Colwellia sp. M166: one gene and its partner. Each later gene encodes a partner of the first gene's protein in a complex. Links are inferred from orthologs where the notes say so. Each region holds a gene or a part of one and is shown on either strand. Other genes may lie near its edges.

Region 1 (8,843 bases):
TTGTCTATGATCTACAAGAAATATTGTCTGGCGTAATGAATAACTCTGTCACGAGTGAACAAGTAGCGTTTATTAAAGAATTTGCGATTTTGATTAAAAATTTATTTGATACCGAAATACACAGTCAGTTTTTACTTTAGTCATTGATTAGCTTTAAAAATAGTCCTATTACTGCGTATCATTATTAACTATCATCGCTTATGCTTGATTAACGCACTCATCATTTACCTCATCGAATCACAAGTTGCCTTATGTTATCTGAACAACCGCAAAACCATTTATGTACTGTTACCCTGTTAGGTAATCTCGTTAGTAAGCCTGATATTCGCTATCAAGCTAACCCCGTTGTAGCTTTTGCAGAATTTACTTTAGCAACACATAGTCGCTGGTTTGACAAAACCAGTAATCAATTTAAAGAATGGACTAGTTATCATACGGTAAAAGTTATTGGCGAAATTGTTGAACGCGCACTTATTCATGCCGGTAAAGGCGATATCATCTTAGTGCAGGGTTACTTAATTAATAGTAGAAAAAATAATCGCGAAATAATACATGCCACATACGCACAAACCTTTCCGAAAGGTTATGCACAATCAATTAATCAAATCCATTGTAGTGGCAATATAGTGTCAGAAATTAAGCTTATTACCACCGAGAATAATAAAGAACTAACGGAAGTTATGCTTGAATCGAAACAGCATATATTTTCCGCCATCACACAGCAAAGTTATGTGGTAACCATACAACGACCTATTCATGTTTGGGGTAAACAAGCACTTTACCTTGCAGAGCATGGCAAAATAAATGATCAAATAATAGTTGACGGAAAATTGAGCTATCTTAATAATAAGAATAAAAACCAATTTATCGATGCACATCAAGCGGTGCTATTAGCTAAGCACTAACACTAATTTAAGGAAGCACTACTATATGGAAAAGAAAAACGGGCTTAAGATGATTAAGCTGTATTTTATTTACACATTAGTAGTCCTTTTTAGTCTCGTTATTAACGCAGCAGAACAAGACAGCAATGAGCTGGAGCTATCAACCATAGCTGACCTAAGTCATGTGGCACTAAAAAACGATAACTGGCATACAGTGTTGCCGATACCGGGAAATAATGAGCACTATTTTATCGCTACCAGTACCGGCAATGTTTATCAAATTAATCAGCATGATATCTCTCCATCTCCTTTCTTCGAACTAAAATCTGCACTAAATACCACTGAGAACATCACCTTAACAGCCATTACTCTCGATCCAAATTTTAACTACCGCGAGCGTGATGGCTATCACACTTTCTATACCGCCCATACTGAGCAGAGTAAAAAAACAAAATCAAAATTAAGCCCCAAGCACAGTGAACTCAATCCATCTTATGATGCAGTGATAATGCGCTGGCAGCTAACTTATGCAGTAAATCAAAGACCTGAATTAAATAAGCAACGCGAAGTTATGCGCATCGCGATAAACCACGAACAAGAGCACATACAACAACTAAGTTTTAACCCTTATATTGAACCTTGGCATAATGATTTTGGTTTGCTTTTTATTGCCCTAGCTAAAAGTGAGAATTTAGCTAATGAGGCGCTCTACGCAGGCACAATTCTCCGTATCAGACCGAAAGCATACGGTGCAAGAAGCTACACGACTCCCGTTAATAACCCGTTTTCAAAACAAGATGATATTTTAAATGAAATTGTCTTTATTGCAGGACAAGAAATTATCCATTTTAATTGGATGAAAAAAGGTAACTACAACTTTCTGATCCAATTAAACCACCAAAACAGTCACTTACTTGTGAAAGCCAAAATAGGCGACGATTGGCGAAAAAGCATGCCAGCAGCGCAAATAAAACAACGTTTAGCATCAGTAAATAGCCCTAGTAAAACTTTCCTTTATCATGGTCGAGAATTAAAAAACTTATGGGGTAAAGTACTGCATTTGCAAACCACAGCAGATAGCTGGCAATTACAAGCTTCACCATTATTTCCAGAACTTAGTAATGACGAAAGTTATGAGCATAGTCCGCATAACTTAGGCCGTTATAGTATGTCTAAACAGGCCAAATTTAGCTTACATCAAAGGCACGATGGCGAATTATTGTTGCTCGAACATAACAAACAACGCCTATATAGCATCAAACAGCCTGAAATAGTCCTCAATAAAGTCATGGTTGACGATGTTCCAATAACAAAGACCAATAACAGCAGTGCTTTCACTTTTATTATCTTTACACTTGTCATTTTAATGAGTTATTTTTACTATTTAAGAAAAAGAACCAATAAACAGCAACATCTGCTACACGAACAATGGGCAAATTTTGATATAGATCTTGAAAAAAAGTCGTTAAAACTTTATAAACGCCATGATAAAAATGCTGAGAAAGTTATCGAAATATCAGCACTAACCCGCAGTGAATTATTATTAAATGATAAAGTTATATCAACAATCGATGTCAATTCTATACAAAGCTTCTCCAATGAGTTAGAGGCACAAGTACTGACAATTTTTGCCAAAGAAAACCAGTTAAAAATGATCGATGAAAAGCAACGAAGAATTCAATTATGCTTAACTGATAAGCAAAAAAAATCTTATCTATTTTGTCTGTATTTTCGGGTTGGCAATATGCGCCATACTAAGCTTAAGTACAGCACAGTGATCAACAAAGTTATTGACTGGCAATGGTTGTTTTCGCAATATATTAACCCTATGACCACTAGCAAACGAAAAATAAAAGTCAAAATTAAACCTAAAAATCAGGCAGACTCATCAACAACAGCTGTAAAAAAAGTGTCGCCTGATGTTTGTGATAAAACATCAGATCAGAGCACTTCGGGCACAAAAACATCCGACACCAGTCATTCTCCTAGTGACACTTTCGCCCAAGATAGTTCACACAGTATTAATGACGATACTATTGACGTTGATACCCGATTAGTCGCGGCTTTAGACAAGCTTGTTATGATGAAAAAACAAGGTTACTTAGATGAAAGCGAATTCAACATGGCAAAAACAAAAATATTGAAAGATTTAGCTAACGAAACAAGCAACCTTTGACCAAACGAAAAAATTAACGCTCAGCAAAGCAATTACTTGACTTGTATTTAGCAGTAAAGCGGCGCAAAATGCTGAAAATTTTTCGTTTTGGGCTAGTTTTATGCCAATGTTGTCGAAATTACTTTGCTGTTTCCTCATTTTAATAACCTCAAAAGTGCTAGCTAATGACTATGGTAATATTGTCATTAGTCGTGTTACCAATGTTTATGACGGCGATACTTTTCGTGTTGATATCGACCAATGGCCAGCGCTGATTGGTAAAAATGCCCCTATTCGCATTAATAATATTGATACCCCCGAATTAAGGGCAAAATGCCCAAATGAAAAGCGCTTAGCATTACTTGCCAAAAAGTTTACGCAAGATAAATTGCAACATGCTAATATCATTGAACTAAAAAACTTAAACCGTGGTAAGTACTTCCGTATTACTGCCGATGTCTTTATTGATGGTGAGAGCCTTGCAGAAGGATTATTAGCTGCGGGCTTTGCAAAAGTGTATTCCGGTAAAAGCAAGAAACAAAGCTGGTGCCACTGATTTAATCATGAGCATAAAGAGTAAGTATTGAAACAAAATTCAGCATTGAAATTAACGGCGTTGGCAACGGTACTATCGCTACTATTAGCTGTCACATTAGCTACTGTCTTACTCGGTAACTATAGTGCTAATATTCAGCATTATTTAGCAACATTGCTCCCCAATACGCTATTTGGCGCACTCACTTTTCTCTTACTACTAACACCAGCAATGGCTATTGGCTTACCAAGACAAGTAGCTGCGATCAGTGCCGGCTTCTTATTTGGTGCTGGCTTTGGCATGCTGATAGCAACAACATCTGCTATTTTCGCTTGTGTATTAACGCTCATTACTGCTCGTAAATGCTTTGCTAACATGGTTCAGCGACATTATCCGCAGCCTTTAGCCAAAGTGAGTCATTTTTTTAGTCATGACACCTTTTTAAAAGCTTTAATCATTCGATTACTGCCTGCCGGTTCAAACTTTCTCACTAACATACTGGCGGGCACTGCACGCTCGCCGATGACACCTTACCTATTAGGTTCAGCACTTGGTTTTATACCACAAATGACCATATTTTCACTGATGGGCGCAGGGCTACAAGTTAATGGCCAACAACAATTGATGCTTAGCGGAGGGTTACTGGTTATCGCTATTATACTCAGCAGTTACCTCTACCGTAAAACGCAGGTTAAGCTCAACTGGCATTAATCTTCATAATTTAGTTAATAAAAAAGAGGCCTAAGCCTCTTTGGTTAAAACAACTAATAAAATTATTTTAAGGTTAATAGATGATTAACAAGGTTAATGTAATCTTGTTCAAAATCACTTCTATCCAAACCTTTAGGATCAACACGATATTTGCCATTAACAATCACTGTCGGTACACCGGTTAATGCACCTTTTTTAGCAAAGTAGTCTTGCTGCTTTTTCATGTTTTTAGCTTTACTAGCCACACCAAAGCTTTTCATTAATTTATCGAATTTTTCACCATCAGCACCGTTAAGGACAAAAATATTACGGATATCTTTTTCTGAAGTGAATACCGCTTTTTGCACGTGAACATAGTTAAACAGTGCAGCAATCACTTTTTTCTCCACACCCATTTGGTAAGCGACAACAACTGCTTTGCTCAACATTTGCTGTATTTTAGGTGATGCCGCACGTAAGAAGTCAACATGATTCATTTCAAACGCTGTGTCGGCAGGGATTGAAGTTTTTAGTTTTGCCATAAAGGGTTCAAATTGAAAACAATGTGGACAATAAAATGAGAAAAACTCACGAACTTCTGACTTAGTGGTGATTTCGTCACTCACTTTAGTGTAATGCTCGCCTTCAGTATAATTTGCCGCAAAGGCGAATACTGGTAATAACATTAAAGCGAATAAACTCACTAACTTTTTCATAAAATTACAATTCCTAATCATTAATAAATAAAAATCAATAGCGTCATGCATGCTTAATAAGGCAATAAACTCAACGGAGGTTGTTGTAATGCTGACATCTGCTCTTTCAGCATAAGAATTTGCTGTTCCCAATACTTCTCAGTATTAAACCAAGGGAAATTATGAGGAAAAGCAGGATCTTTCCAACGTTTACATAGCCATGCCATATAGTTAACTACTCGCATAGTACGCAATGATTCAATTAAAGGCAATTGATTGACCTCAAAGCTGTGAAACTCATCGTAGCCAGTCAATATCGTATCAAGCTGCAATAATTGCTGCTGACGGTCACCACTTAACATCATCCAAATGTCTTGCACTGCTGGCCCCATTCGACAATCATCAAGATCAACAAAGTGCGGTCCAGCCTCAGTCCATAAAATATTCCCGGCATGACAATCGCCATGTAAACGAATTTGCGACTGAGGTTGATACTGCTTACTCGCAACCGCAATCACTTGTTCTAAAATAGTAAAAAAAGGCAATGTCAAACTTGCGGGAACGAACGCCGAATCCTCAATAGTTTGCTGAGCTTGTTGTAGCATTTCTTCACTATTAAATGTCGGTCGCTCAACAAACGCCTTCTTAGCCGCGATAGCATGAATACGTCCTAGAAATCGTCCCATCCATTCCAGTTGCTCTAAATTATCAACCTCAAAGATACGACCGCCACGACAAGGAAATATTGCAAAATAATATCCCTGATATGAAAATAAAGATTCACCATTAATTTTTAACGGCGCAACTAGAGGCAACTCATTAGCGTCTAGTTCAAAAGCAAAATCGTGCTCTTCCCTAATTTGCGCCTCCGTCCAACGCTGAGGCCGATAAAACTTAGTAACATATTTAGTTTTATCAATATCATGAAACTGATAAACACGATTTTCATAACTGTTTAACGCCAGTAAGCCGCTATCAACCGTTAAGCCGGTACTTTCTAAGCCATCAAGGATCAAGTCTGGTGACAGCGAAGTAAAATCAAATACCGCCATTAGCGCTTATTAAAGAAGCGACTTTCGTGTTCAAGCATAACCTCATCCGTATCTGACACTAATTCAATAACAAAACTTATATCTGTCATATAACCTTCTAATTCATATGGATCAACCGAAATGCTGATGGGCAGAGTATACACTTTTGCTGCTTTAACAAGTATCTCTTGTTCACCGTGCCATTTGGTGTTGTTAATACCTTTTACTGATAGACGATAATGATTATCTTTTTGTGATTTATTGAGAATTTTAAGCGTATAAACATTCTCAATATCGCCATTAAAGTTTTCTTTGGCTAATTCATTCCTATCACGAATAATATCCATAGAAACCGGTGCTCTATTGGCCATTTCCAAGATCAACAAGCTCGTCATTACCAGCAAAACTATGGCATAGCCAATCAGCTTGCCACGAACAAAATTAACTTTTTTACCCGCTAATTCATGCTCTGTGGTGTAACGAATTAAGCCTTTATCATACTTCATTCGCTCCATAACACCGTCACAAGCATCGACACAGGCACCACAGTTAATACATTCATATTGTAAACCATTACGAATATCAATACCTGTTGGGCAGACCTGAACACATAAATTGCAATCTATACAGTCACCTAAACCAATTTCTTTAGGATCTTGCTTTCTTGCGCGAGGGCCACGATTTTCACCACGTTTAGCATCGTAAGAAACGGTTAAGGTGTCTTTATCAAACATTGCTGATTGAAAGCGTGCATACGGACACATATGTAGACACATAATTTCTCGCATCCAACCTGCATTACCATAGGTACAAAAAGCAAAAAACCACACCGTGGCCGCTAAAGCAAATGAAGCATTAAAGGTAAAGAAATCAACAAAAACTTCCCGCATTGGCGCAAAGTAACCGGCAAAGGTTAACGCCGTTAAAATCGAGAAAAAGCCCCAACAAAAGTGTTTCAGCGCTTTACGCCAAAATTTATTAATGTTCATCGCTTGGCTATCGAGCTTCTTACGTTGGTTAGCGGTGCCTTCTATTTTTTCTTCAAACCAGATAAAAATGAAAGTCCAAACGGTTTGTGGACAAAGATAGCCACACCAAACACGGCCTAAGAAAGTGGTAATAAAAAACAGTAGAAAAGCACCAAGAATAAAAATCCATGCCAGCAAGGTTAGATCTTGTGGCCAAAGTGTCACACTCCATAAGGTAAAGCGTTGTTCACCAATATCAAATAAAATCGCTTGATGACCGTCATATTGCAACCAAGGTAAAACAGCAAACAAAGCAAGAAAGAAAAAGTTCATCTTTTGACGAAGTTTTTGAAATACGCCTTTTACTTTACGTACATAAATTTGATCGCGGGGTTTATATGCATCGTTTTTTGCTGGTTGATGAATTTCAACATTTTTAATCGGAATTTGATTACTGACTTTAATGTTATTATCTTGTGATTTCAAAGCGGATCCTTTAGTTCGATAATGCGGGTCAATTATAACGAATTGGCACTGATTACCTATCAAAAAATAGCAAAATATTGCTTTGTTAATAGAAAATTGATTACTCTAGGACTATTGTCATTAAAATTTTGTCCAATTAAAGCATAATGATATCTACGGTCGATTAAATAATAACATGATGTCGTTCATTATTTATCCGTACATCTTAATTATAAGGCAGGGTATGAAAAAATTATTGATCTTAATCGTGGCAGCTGCGTTATATTTTCATTTTTATCCTAATGAAAAGCTAAATAGTTGGTTGTTAGAACAAAAAGCTATGGTGTTGAGTTATTTTTCCGATGCTACCGATACAAAAATACGCTTGAAATCAGATAAAATTTATCAAGATTTGTCACGCGATTTTGCTCAGTTTAATGCTCAAGAACAAGCCTACCTGGCGGAAATTACTCGTAACCGTGACAAAGTGAAAAGTTTTTACCAAACATACTGCCTCAATAACAAGCAAACACCGAAATTACATCGAGACAATTTAATTAAAGTCTGTCAGACCATCAGCCAATACAGTAATTTATTGTAATTAGGGTTACTTAATAGACGATTAGCTGACGCACTAATCGTCGAACTATTAAACCGATATTTTAGCCAATACATTGGCAAACTCATCAGCGCTGACTTGCTCTAAAGCATGCTTTTTGTCGCGAATAGTCCAATGACCATTAACCATGACATCTAATACCGGATTTTCACGATTAGCAAAAATCATACTATCAAGTAAATGTCTGTCATCATGAGCATATAAACGCAATTGACTATCATCTAACACCAATAAATCAGCTTGCTTACCTATGGCTAAAGCACCGGTGTTGCTATTGGTACTTTGCGCACCACCTGTCGCAGCTTGTTGCCATAAGTTAGCACCAACAGATTTTTCATCCTTACCTGTTAACAATGCACGTTGCTGCTTACTTAAGCGTTGGGCATACTCAAGCCAACGTAGCTCTTCAATCGGATTAACTGAAATATGACTATCAGAGCCAATAGCAAAAGTGCCCTTTTCAGCTAAAAACTCCTCGGTAGGGAAAATACCATCGCCTAAATTAGCTTCCGTCGTTGGACAAATACCCGCAATTGCTTGGTTAGCAATAATGCCCTGACGCTCTTGTTCATTAATATGTGTCGCGTGAATTAAGCACCAATGCTTATCTAGCTCAGCATTATCTAATAACCACTGCACCGGCCGTTGACCATAATGAGCTAGACAGTCTTCCACTTCTTTTTGCTGCTCAGCAATGTGAATATGAATAGGGGCTTGTCCATCAAGCGCTCTGACATGCTTAACTGCTGCTAACAATGAACTTTTATCAACCGCACGTAATGAATGCGGTGCGATACCGAC
Region 2 (2,729 bases), 2.3 Mb from region 1 along the record:
GTAGCCATATTATAATTTTTTAAAGTGTTGCTATGGGTCCAGTCATGCTTGATGTGCAAGGCACATCATTGTCTCAAGAAGATAAAGAAATCATTCAACATCCACTGGTCGGTGGATTAATATTTTTTACCAGAAACTATCAATCACCTGAGCAAATTACGCAGTTAAGTCAACAAGTTCGTATAGCAGCTAAGAAATCGATATTAATTGCTGTTGATCATGAAGGTGGCCGTGTACAACGCTTTCGTGATGGCTTTTCTGTGATCCCCGCCATGGGACAGTTATGGCAAATGGCTGAGCAAAACTTAGTTTTAGCAAAAGAGCTTGCGAAACAAAGTGCGATATTAATGGCATTAGAAGTACAGGCTGTCGGTATTGATATTAGCTTTGCACCGGTTTTGGATATTAATAATATTAGTGATGTTATTGGTGATCGTGCTTTTCATCAGCAATCTGACTATGTGACTGAATTAGCTGATGCTTTTATCTGTGGTTTACATCAGGTTGGCATGAAAGCTACTGGTAAGCACTTCCCGGGTCATGGCAGCGTGAAAGCTGACTCTCACATTGACTTACCCATCGATAAACGCTCAACAGCTGAAATTTTTCAACAAGATTTAATGCCATTTAAACAACTTATTGCCAGAGATAAGGTGGACGCACTTATGCCAGCACATGTTATTTTTCCTGATGTTGATAGTCAAGCCGTTGGTTTTTCACATCATTGGCTGCAAAATATTTTACGTCAACAATTAGGCTTTAATGGCGTTATTTTCAGTGATGATTTGTCCATGCAAGGGGCAGCAAGTGTTGGCGGCTTTATTGAACGTGCTGAAGCGGCACAATCTGCCGGTTGTGACATGTTATTGTTATGTAACAACCGAAAGGGGTGTATTGATGTACTTGATAATGCCAATATTTCAGTTTCATTAACTTCAGATCAACGATTGAATAATTTATTAAAAACAACAAATAAAACGAATGCTTGGCCAGCATTAAAGCAAGATGTCGCATGGAAGACAGCGAGTGAAGTACTTAATTCTTACCGCTAATGTTTATGCTATAAACGTCGCGAATATTTGCCTGTAGAATGTGGTTAATCGAAGCAAGCTAAGTTAGGTTAATATTATATTTCATTTACATTGTTATTGTTATTTTAGTTATTGCTCGCATTAAATACCGAGTTTTACTTAGTTGATATAACCAATGCTCAAAAGTATTGGTTATATCAATAAGGTAATTAAAGCTTTCTTTGTTTTTGCAAGCGGACCAATAAAGCAATAGTAAATACTGCACTATAAAACCCAAATATTAAGACCATAACTTGTGGCATGGTAAAGCCTAAAAATTGCCATTTAATATCACCACAATCACCAGTTGCTTCAAATAAAGCCGGTAGCCATTGATGTAATGGTGCCCAAGTTGGGAAGTTTGGAATATATTCACAACTGAATAAGAATGACATGGTTGTTGATTGCATATCGACATGCTCTAAAGCAAGCATGAGTCCCCAGACAGCCCCCGTTGCCCACAAACCATAAGCAACAATACGCATTAATATAAATTGGCAGCCTAATGCTCCTACCACACCAGCTAAGAATATTGCCCAAATCGCGGTACGTTGATAAATGCACATAATGCACGGTTCAAGCCCCATAACATATTGAAAGTAGAGTGCGATTAATTCAAAACATAAGGCACTAACAGCAAGTAACTGCCATGCACGTTGATTAAGAGGTAATTGGCTTAAAAAATTCACGGAATGTCACCTATGACTGAGTAATTGTTATTAGTTATTTTATACATGCTAACAATAATCAAAAAGCGCCACAAGGGCGCTTTTATTTGATTTTATATCAGCTTATTGTTGATATAAATCGTATTAGTGTCCACTAGGCGCTTCAGTTGTCGGCTTAGTACTGTGGTGCTGAATAAGATTCGAATCATAAAATGACTGAGTAAACTTGGTTAGCTGACCTGTTGAAATAGAAAGTAAACCAACAAGGGTTAACACGATAGTATATGGTAGAGCCATAATAACCATACGGCCATAAGACAAACGAATTAATGGCGCTAATGCTGAGGTTAATAAGAATAAGAAAGCAGCTTGACCATTTGGTGTTGCGACACTTGGTAAGTTAGTACCGGTGTTAATGGCAACAGCAAGTAAATCGAATTGATCACGAGTTATCTGTCCAGCAGTTAATGCTTTTTGAATTTCTGTAATGTATACCGTGCCAACAAATACATTGTCACTGACCATAGATAATAAGCCATTTGCTAGGTAAAACATCACTAATTGCATGTTACCTTCAAACGTTAATACCCAAGTGATTACTGGGGTAAATAAAGATTGATCAACAATTACCGCCACAACGGCAAAGAATACCGCAAGTAAGGCAGTAAAAGGTAAAGCTTCTTCAAAGGCATGGCCAATTTTGTGTTCTTCAGTGATACCGGTAAAAGCTGTTGCGAGGATGATAACGGATAAACCAATCATGCCGACAGGCGCTAAATGCAGAGCTAGACCGACAATTAACCAGACAGCAATGACACCTTGGATAACAAGTTTGACGTTGTCGAGTTTGTTACGTTTTTCACTTTCGGTGATATCATATTCGTTTAAAACATTATAAACGTTTTCAGGTAAAGCAACGCCGTAGCCAAACCATTTTAGTTTTTCTAAAAGTACACAAGTCAACATACCAGAAATAAATACTGGAATGGTT

What was found.
Region 2: the proteins of FGD67_RS10200 (region 1) and dsbB are in contact, whole or in part, in a solved structure (PDB 2HI7), measured with the Escherichia coli proteins. The link is inferred for Colwellia sp. M166 from one-to-one orthologs.

What each region holds. Positions count from the first base shown.
Region 1 is NZ_CP040755.1:2,236,843-2,245,685, forward strand. What follows is about bases 3,165-6,017. They hold FGD67_RS10200 (thiol:disulfide interchange protein DsbA/DsbL), read right to left. Parts: upstream 4,981-6,017; coding sequence 4,348-4,980; downstream 3,165-4,347. Other genes in these bases: FGD67_RS10190 (thermonuclease family protein), read left to right, coding at 3,165-3,595; FGD67_RS10195 (TVP38/TMEM64 family protein), read left to right, coding at 3,623-4,285; FGD67_RS10205 (serine/threonine protein kinase), read right to left, coding at 5,034-6,011; ccoG (cytochrome c oxidase accessory protein CcoG), read right to left, coding at 6,011-6,017. In the rest of the region: FGD67_RS10175 (DUF3802 family protein), read left to right, coding at 1-140; FGD67_RS10180 (single-stranded DNA-binding protein), read left to right, coding at 252-905; FGD67_RS10185 (hypothetical protein), read left to right, coding at 931-3,060; more of FGD67_RS10190, read left to right, coding at 3,161-3,164; more of ccoG, read right to left, coding at 6,018-7,444; FGD67_RS10215 (hypothetical protein), read left to right, coding at 7,668-8,024; FGD67_RS10220 (formimidoylglutamate deiminase), read right to left, coding at 8,073-8,843. UniProt on the Escherichia coli protein: Required for disulfide bond formation in some periplasmic proteins such as PhoA or OmpA. Acts by transferring its disulfide bond to other proteins and is reduced in the process. DsbA is reoxidized by DsbB. Required for pilus biogenesis.
Region 2 is NZ_CP040755.1:4,588,404-4,591,132, forward strand. It holds dsbB (disulfide bond formation protein DsbB), read right to left. Parts: upstream 1,760-2,729; coding sequence 1,241-1,759; downstream 1-1,240. Other genes in the region: nagZ (beta-N-acetylhexosaminidase), read left to right, coding at 33-1,052; nhaB (sodium/proton antiporter NhaB), read right to left, coding at 1,883-2,729. UniProt on the Escherichia coli protein: Required for disulfide bond formation in some periplasmic proteins such as PhoA or OmpA. Acts by oxidizing the DsbA protein.